One region of the Nocardioides seonyuensis genome, then DNA from elsewhere that is predicted to be linked to it. Evidence: riboswitches for the same ligand, from Rfam matches in the RefSeq annotation. Region 1 holds a riboswitch; the other holds the start of a gene.

Region 1 (4,409 bases):
CAGAGATCACGCTGAAGCCCTGGACGAGTCCGCGGTGGGTGACAGGGATCCCGCCCAGTGCCGGGACGGCGACCGACGAGGTGACGCCGGGGATCACGCGTACGGACACCTCTGCCTGGGCGCAGGCCTCGAGCTCTTCCATGCCTCGTCCGAAGACGAACCCGTCGCCACCCTTGAGCCGTACGACGCGGCGCCCCGCGCGGGCGTGCTGGACGAGCAGGGCGTTGATGCTCTCCTGCGGGGTGAAGGCTTCACGTGGGAGCTTGCCGACGTCCACGATCTCAGCGTCGGACGGTGCCCAGCCCAACGCCTCGGAGGGGGCGAGGTGGTCGACCAGCAGCACGTCGGCCTGTTCGACGGCGGCGCGGCCAGCCACGGTCATCAGTCCGGCCTCGCCGGGGCCGCCGCCGACCAGCGCCACGGTGCCGGGGAGCAGGGGCGCGAGGGTGCCGGTCGAGGTGTGGGTCACGGTTCGGGTCGCGGTGCTCATCAGGCCACCCGTCCGTTCACGACGTCGACGAGGCCGGTGGCGCTGACGCGGGCCATGGGCACGTGCTCAGCTTCGAGGTGGCCTGCGAGGATGCGGGCGAGCCCGAGTCGCAGCGGTCCTTCCTCGCAGTCGACGACCACCCCGGGGACACCCAGCGCTGCCAGGTGCGCGGCGGCCTGCCGGGAGCGTGCCACGGCGTCGGTTCCTGCGGTGGCCCGGCCGTCGGTGACGACGACGAGCAGGGGGCGCAGGCGTGCATCGCGGAGCCGCTCCCGCCGGACGACGTCCGCCGCGGTGAGCAGCCCTGCGGCGAGCGGGGTGCGTCCCCCGGCGGGGAGGTCGTCGAGCAGGGCGACCGCCACCTCGATGGAGCCGGTGGGCGGCAGCGTGAGCTCGGCGTCGGTGCCGCGGAAGGAGACGAGCGCGACCTTGTCACGGCGTCGGTAGGCGTCGGTGAGCAGCGAGAGGATCGCGGCCTTCACCTGCGTCATCCGTTTGCGGGCGGCCATCGAGCCGGAAGCGTCGACGCAGAACAGGAGCAGGTTGGCTTCGCGGCCTTCGCGCACGGCGGTGCGCAGGTCGCTGGCGTGCAGGGTGAAGCGGCCCTCTGCCGTACGGGCGGTGTCGGAGGTGGCGTGGCGTTCGGCGGCGGCGCGCAGGGTCTCGACGAGGTGCAGGGCACCGGCTCCGTGGCCGGGTCGGGCCCCGACGCGGCGGCCGGTGTCGCCCAGGGCACGGCTGCGTCGGCCGGGGGTGCCGTGGCCGAGGCCGCCGACGGTGAAGAGGCGGGGTCGGTACGCGTCGCCGGACTTCACGGTGGTGGAGGTGCCGTCGCCGGTGGGCTGGGGTTGCTGGGGCGCGGGCGGCAGGATGGCGGCGATGTCGTCGGACGCTGCGCCTTGGGCGGGGTCCGGGTCGGTCGGCGTGGTGTCACCGGGGGCCGGGTCGGTGCTGTCGGTGTCACCGGGCTCGATGTCGGCAGGGGCCTCGGTGGGGCTCTCGTCAGAGGCGTCGGTGGCGTCGTCCGCCGGCGTGGGCCCCTCGGGCTCGGGCGGCTCGGGCAGGTCGTCGTCGCCGAGGATCTCGTCGAGCAGCTTCTCGTCGAGGCCGGGTGCGTCGAACGGGTTGCGGCGGCGTCGGTGCGGCAGGGCGAGCAAGGCGGCGGCGCGGATGTCGGCGCGGGTCACGAACCGGCGTCCGGCCCAGGCGGCGTGGGCGACGGCGGTGCGGGCGGTGACGATGTCGGCGCGCAGCCCGTCGACCTCGAACGCGGCGCACACTTCGGCGACCTTGAGCAGGGCCGCGTCCCCCAGGGTGACGTCGTCGATCCGGGCGCGTGCCTCGGCGATGCGGCGGGTGAGCTCGGCCTGCTGGGTGGCGTAGGTGGCGACGAAGGCGGCGGGGTCGCGGTCGAAGGCGAGGCGTCGGCGTACGACGTCGACGCGCAGGGCGGGGTCGCGGGGTGCCGCGACTTCGACGGTGAGCCCGAATCGGTCGAGCAGCTGGGGGCGCAGCTCGCCCTCTTCGGGGTTCATGGTGCCGATGAGGACGAACCGGGCGCTGTGGCCGATGGAGACGCCGTCGCGTTCGACGGTCACCTGGCCGGTGGCGGCGGCGTCGAGGAGCAGGTCGACGAGGTGGTCGTGGAGCAGGTTGACCTCGTCGACGTAGAGCACGCCGCGGTGGGCGCGGGCGAGCAGGCCGGGCTCGAACTCGACGGAGCCGGCGGTGAGCGCCTTCTCGAGGTTGAGCGAGCCGAGCACGCGGTCCTCGGTGGCGCCGACGGGCAGCTCGACGAGGCGTACGGGGCGGCTGACCACCGGGCCGCGGGCGGCGCCGGGGTCGGTGCTGAGGTCGGGCGAGGTGGCGTTGGTGTCGTGCGGGTCGGTGGAGAACCGGTCGCCGTCGTGCACGTCGATCCAGGGCAGCACGTCGGCGAGTGCTCGGACCGTGGTCGACTTGGCGCTGCCCTTCTCGCCGCGTACGAGGACGCCACCGATCTCGGGGCTGATCGAGGTAAGGACGAGGGCGAGGCCCATGTCGTCGAGACCGGAGGTGGTCGTGGGGTCGTACCCGCAGCCGACGACGGCAGAAAATGGATACTTCTGTGGCACGTTGAGGCTCCCGCTCGTAGGCCATGGATTGGCTCACGCGAGGCCGGTCTTCGGACTTGTCGAGTCACTCCTGACGGAGTGCTCGACTCACCGCAGCGGGCCTGTGCCGGACTCTCACCGGCTTCCCAGATTCTCCCCGTTGCTCGTCCCCACCGTTTCCGATGGCTGGGGCGCGGGGGCACCTCACGTGTTGGGCTGACGATAGCCTCCCGACTCGTGGATGACTTGACTCCCCCTCCTCGTGGACACCTCGTGACCGTGGTGGGAGTGGGGGCCGACGGGTCTCTCCAGCCGGCCGCGGAGAGGCTCCTACGGGAGGCAGACGTGGTCCTCGGCGGCCGACGCCACCTCGCCCTCGTGGCCCCGGTGCCGGGGCAGGAACGACGCCCGTGGCCCTCGCCGCTCGCGCCTTCCCTACCGGCTCTGCTCGACGAGCTGCGCGGTCGCCAGTTGGTCGCGCTGGCGTCCGGTGACCCGATGGTCTCGGGCATCGGCACGACGCTCGTACGCGCTCTTGGCGCCGAGGCCGTCCGGGTCCTCCCTTCGATCTCCTCCGTGGCCCTGGCACGCGCACGGATGCGCTGGTCGGCCGAGGAGTCGGTGGTCGTGACGCTGGTCGGACGACACGAGGCACGGGTGCTGCGGGAGGTCGCTCCGGGGCGACGGATCCTGGTCCTCACGTCCGGGTCGCCGACAGCCACGTTCGTGGGCCGGTTGCTGACCGAGACGGGCCATCCGGACGCTGTCATCACGGTGCTCGGGAACCTCGGGAGCGACGCCGAGTCGCGGTCGGTGAAGACCGCCCGGGAATGGGCCCAGACACCGGCGAGCGATGTCCCTGCGCTGCACGTCCTGGCCATCGAGGTCCCCGCGGACGCCGCGGGGTGGCGCTCGTCGTGGGTGGCAGGCTTGCCCGACGAGGCCTTCGAGAACGATGGGCAGCTCACCAAGCGCGACCTTCGGGCCTCGGCCCTGGCTCGTCTCTCCCCCGCGCCCGGTCAGCACCTGTGGGACGTCGGTGCAGGCGCCGGCTCGGTGGGCATCGAGTGGATGCGCTCACACTCCACCTGCCGTACGACCGCGGTCGAGGCGGATCCCGTGCGCGCCGCCCGGGTGGCACGCAACGCGACGCGTCTCGGCGTGCCCGACCTCCGTGTGGTGGAAGGTCCCGCCCCTGACGCGCTCGCCGGCCTCGAGCCTCCGCACGCGATCTTCATCGGCGGCGGAGCCACGCGCCCCGGCGTCCTCGACGCGTGCCTGGCGGCGCTGCGTCCGGGCGGACGCCTGGTCGTGCACGGTGTGACGCTCGAGACGGAGTCGCTCCTCGCCGACGCATACCGGACGCACGGCGGCGAGCTCACCCGCCTCGCCGTGGAGACGACGCACCCCGTTGGCAGATTCACCGGATGGACGCCGCTGCGGACCGTGACGCAGTGGAGCCTGCGCCTCTGAGCCCCTCGGAGGCGTCTTGCAGGAGACCGTGGTCTACAACGGTCGCTTCGTGAGCCTGTCCCGCTCACGGCTGTACAGGTACGACTCCCCTCCTGCGAGGGCAGGCGCCTCAGCCAGCGTGCGTCCGACCAAGATGACAGCCGCCTGTCGTAGCCCGGCCCCCTCCACCTGATCGGCAATGGTGTCGACGGTTCCGCGCAACACCAACTCCTCCGGCTGGCTGGCCCGGTACACGACCACCACCGGGCAGTCTCCCCCGACGACCGGTTCGAGCTCGGCCATCAGGGTCCGGGTCCGAGTGATCGCCAGGTGCAACACCAGGGTTGCGCCGGTGGCGGCGAACTGGGTCAGCG
Region 2 (4,409 bases), 400 kb from region 1:
TACCCAGCAGCCCCGGCCGCCATACGGCTCGACGCGTCAGAAGCCCAGCTTGCGGAGCTGGCGCGGGTCGCGCTGCCAGTCCTTGGCGATCTTGACGTGGAGGTCGAGGTAGACCGGCGTGCCCAGGAAGGCCTCGATCTGGAGGCGAGCAGCCTTGCCGACGTCGCGCAGGCGAGAGCCCTTGTGGCCGATGATGATGCCCTTCTGGCTGTCCCGCTCGACGTAGAGGTTGGCGTGGATGTCGAGCAGCGGCTTGTCCGCCGGCCGGCCCTCGCGGGGGTTCATCTCCTCGATGAGCACGGCGATGGAGTGGGGGAGCTCGTCGCGCACGCCCTCGAGCGCCGCCTCGCGGATGAACTCCGCGACGATGGCCTCCTCCGGCGCGTCCGTGAGGTCGCCGTCGGGGTAGAGCGGAGGTCCCTCGGGCATCAGGGCGAGCAACAGGTCGGCGAGCAGCTGGACCTGGTCGCCAGACACTGCCGAGACGGGCACGATCTCGGCCCACTCGGTGTCGGTCTCCCGCCCGAGCTCGGCGATCGAGACGAGGTGCTCGGCGAGCTGCTCGGGAGTCGCGAGGTCGGTCTTGGTCGCGATCGCGATCTTGGTGGTACGACGCACCTTGGCCAGCTCGTTGACGATGAACCGGTCACCGGGCCCGACCTTCTCGTTCGCCGGGAAGCACACGGCGACGACGTCGACCTCGGCCCAGGTCGTCGTGACCAGGTCGTTGAGGCGCTCCCCGAGGAGGGTGCGGGGACGGTGGAGTCCGGGAGTGTCCACGAGGATGAGCTGCCCGTCGGCGCGATGGACGATCCCGCGCACGACGGTGCGCGTCGTCTGTGGCTTGGACGACGTGATGACGATCTTGCTGCCCACGAGGGCGTTGGTCAGCGTGGACTTCCCGGCGTTGGGGCGCCCCACGAAGCTGGCGAAGCCGCTGCGGAAGCCCTCGGGTCGCGTGCCGTAGACGGGGCCGGCGGGGGCCACCCCGCTGACGTCGAAGTCGCGGTCGTGCTCGCTCATCAGGTGGTCTCCCGTGCTGCGTCGTAGTCGGCCCAGATCTGCTCGTCGGTCTTGCCTGCTGCCTTGCCCGCTCGCCAGATCGGCCCCGGGTCGACTGCCCGCGGCTGACGACCGGCCGTGGCGCGCCAGTAGCCCATCACGTCGTAGTGGGAGCTCGGCAGCCTGACCTCGCGCATCAGGTGCTTGCGGATCGCTCGCATCTGCGCCGACTCCCCCGCCATCCAGAAGTAGCCGGGGCCCAAGGGCCACTCCAGCGACTCGACGGCCTCGGCGAGCGCGCTCTGGCCGGGAGCCGGCGGCGACAGCCACGCCACGTCGGGACCGGACGGCAGGTAGCCGGTCATGTCGTCGGAGACCTCCGCGAGGATCCGCGTCGGCAGGTCGGGATGGGCCTCGGCGACACGGGCCATCGCCGGCATCGCCGTGAGGTCCCCCACCATGAGGAGCCACTCGGCGTCGGCAGGCAGGTCGAAGGACGCCTTCGGCTCCGTGATGGTCACCGCGTCACCGACGCAGTCACGCATCGCCCACTCCGTCACGAGCCCGACGTCGTGCACGACCACGTCGAGGGTGACCTCGCCCCCGGCGAACGAGCGCACGGTGTAGTAGCGGCTCTGGAACTGCCCGGGCACCACGAGTCCGACCCACTCGTCGGGCACCCCCGTCGAGGTGAAGGCCTCCGTGCCGTCGGGCTGCTCGAGCTCGAGCACCAGCCTGACGAGGTGGTCCGACAGCGACTCACGGCGTCGTACGGTCGCCTCGTATCGCGCTGCGCGGGTGCTCACACCGGCAAGGCTAGCCGCGCGGCTCCTCGGTCCAGCCCCCGTGCCCGACCGCAGACGCTGTTCGCTAGAGTACGTGCGCCCTCCCAGGAGGGCGCCACGGCGCTCAGTGAAGTCCGGTGAGAAACCGGCGCTGTCCCGCAACTGTGAAGCCGGCCCCGATCGATGTCTGGGGCCGGACGAGCCAGGTCACCTGACTCCGTGGTCCACGCAACTCGCCTCGGACGAAGGTGAGTCGTGCAGGCGGGACCACCTGGTTTCGGCGGCCGACTTCTCTCGTCCTCCGCACGAAACCGGAGGAACACCATGTCCCATCACCTCGCGGCGCGCTCAGGCGCACTGCTCCTCGCTGCCTCGCTGCTCGCGGCATGCGGCCAGGCCGACGCCGGGGACGGCTCGGCCGACCGGCCCAGCAGCGACCAGACCACCGACGCCAGCTTCCCGGTGACCGTCGCGTCCGGGCAGGAAGGCGACCTCACCGAGATCACGGTCGACGCCCGACCGGAGTCGATCGTCTCCCTGAGCCCGACCGCCACCGAGATGCTGTGGGCCGTCGGTGCAGGCGACCAGGTGGTCGCCGTGGACGACCAGTCCGACCACCCCGAGGGCGTCCCGTCCACGAAGCTCTCCGGCTACGAGCCCAACGTCGAGGCGATCCTCGGCCACGCGCCCGACCTGGTGATCTCCGCCGGCGACAGCGGCGACCTGGTCGCCGGCCTGGAGGACGCCGGGGTGCCCACCCTCCTGCTCCCGTCGGCGAGCGACCTCGACGAGGCCTACGCCCAGATCGAACGCGTGGGCGCCGCGACCGGTCACGTCGCCGAGGCGGCGCAGGTGGTCGCGGAGACCCAGCAGGGCGTCGAGGAGGCGGTGGCCTCCGCCCCGGACGTGTCGGGGCTGACCTACTTCCACGAGCTCTCCCCCGACCTCTACACCGCCAGCAGCGGCACCTTCATCGGCGAGGTGTACGGCCTGTTCGGTCTGGAGAACATCGCCGACGCGGCTGCCAAGGACGGCGACCTCTACCCGAAGCTCTCGGCCGAGTACGTCGTCTCGGCCGACCCCGACTTCGTGCTGCTGGCCGACTCCGAGTGCTGTGACATCCACCCCGAGGACGTCGCCGAGCGCGCCGGCTGGAAGGGGCTCGACGCCGTCGAGAACGGCGGGATCATCGAGCTCGACGAGGACGTGACGAGCCGCTGGGGACCTCGGGTCGTGGAGTTCGCCGAGACCATCGCCGCGCTCGTCTCCGAGCACGCGCCAGCGAACTGACCCGTGGGTGACCTCGCCGTGACGGCGGTCGCCAGCCCCCCTCGGCTGCGGGTCCCCGGCTTCGTCGCCGCCAGCGCTGTCGCGCTGGCGGCGGCGCTGGCCGGTGCTCTCGTCGGTCCCGCGGGCCTGACGTCGCGGGGCGTCCTCGCCGAGCTCGTCGACGCCCTCCCGCTGGTGTCAGTCGACTCGGGGCTGACTCCCACGCAGCAGGCGATCCTCTGGCAGATCCGACTGCCGCGTGTGGTGCTCGGCGCCCTGGTGGGAGCCACCCTGGCGAGCGCCGGCGCCGCCTACCAGGGCGCGTTCCGCAACCCCTTGGCCGACCCCTACCTGCTGGGCGTGTCCAGCGGCGCGGGCCTGGGCGCCACGCTCGGCATCGTGTCGGGCGGCAGCCTTGGTCCGTTCGACATCCCCCTGCTCGCGTTCGGTGGCGGCCTGCTCGGCGTCGCGGCGACGTACGTCCTCGGCAGCAGCGTGGGCGGCGAGGGCGGGGCGGTCGCGATCGTGCTCGCCGGAGTCGCCGTGGCGGCCTTCTTCAACGCCCTGCAGAGCTTCGTCCAGCAGCGGTACGACGACTCACTGCTGGCGGTGTACTCCTGGATGATGGGCCGTCTCAGCACGGACGGGTGGTCCGACGTGCTGCTCGTGCTGCCCTACGTGCTCGTCTCGTGCGGCGTCATCCTGCTGCACCGTCGCGCCCTCGACGTGCTTGCCGTCGGCGACGTCGAGGCCGCCAGCCTGGGCATCGACCCCGCTCGGGTGCGCCTGGTCCTCGTCCTGGCAGCGACCCTGGGCACTGCCGCCGTGGTCAGCGTCAGCGGCCTCATCGGGTTCGTCGGCGTCGTCGTCCCGCACGCGGTCCGCCTGCTCTTCGGGGCATCGCACCGCACCCTCGTCCCGATGGCCCTCCTGCTCGGTGCAGCCTTCGTGGTGCTCTCGGACATCGCCGCCCGCTCGGCCCTGGCTCCTGCGGAGGTGCCGATCGGGGTCGTCACCGCGGTCGTCGGCGCGCCCTTCTTCCTCGTCGTGCTCCGCCGCAACCGGGCGGCAGCATGAGCACGGTGGTCGAGGTGCGGGCCGTCTCGGTGAGCAGGTCCGGGCGCCGCGTGCTGCAGGACGTCGACCTGGACCTCGCCGCCGGCGAGTGGCTGGCAGTGGTCGGACCCAACGGGGCCGGGAAGACCAGCCTCCTCCACGCCCTGGCCGGCCTGGTGCGGGCCGGGGGCCGGTTGCGGGTGGCAGGCCTGGACCCGGGGTCGACCTCGCGCCGACGGATGTCCCGGGTCGTCGCGCTGATGCCCCAGCAGCCCGTCGTGCCCGAGGGCTTCAGCG

Evidence for each region. A riboswitch is a leader RNA that binds a small molecule or an ion and turns the genes downstream of it on or off. The one in region 1 is predicted to bind cobalamin.
Region 2: linked by a shared signal. The riboswitch ahead of EXE58_RS14820 (ABC transporter substrate-binding protein) and the one ahead of EXE58_RS20350 (VWA domain-containing protein) in region 1 are both predicted to bind cobalamin.

What each region holds. Positions count from the first base shown of each region.
Region 1 covers NZ_CP038436.1:3,449,915-3,454,323, reverse strand. The annotation lists gene cobA (uroporphyrinogen-III C-methyltransferase) at 1-490, opposite strand, end outside; gene EXE58_RS20350 (VWA domain-containing protein) at 490-2,604, opposite strand; cobalamin riboswitch at 2,645-2,788, opposite strand; gene cbiE (precorrin-6y C5,15-methyltransferase (decarboxylating) subunit CbiE) at 2,821-4,056, shown strand; gene EXE58_RS16735 (cobalt-precorrin-4/precorrin-4 C(11)-methyltransferase) at 4,090-4,409, opposite strand, start outside.
Region 2 covers NZ_CP038436.1:3,054,086-3,058,494, reverse strand. The annotation lists gene era (GTPase Era) at 37-1,023, opposite strand; gene EXE58_RS14825 (siderophore-interacting protein) at 1,023-1,808, opposite strand; cobalamin riboswitch at 1,863-2,017, shown strand; gene EXE58_RS14820 (ABC transporter substrate-binding protein) at 2,112-3,077, shown strand; gene EXE58_RS14815 (FecCD family ABC transporter permease) at 3,081-4,133, shown strand; gene EXE58_RS14810 (ABC transporter ATP-binding protein) at 4,130-4,409, shown strand, end outside.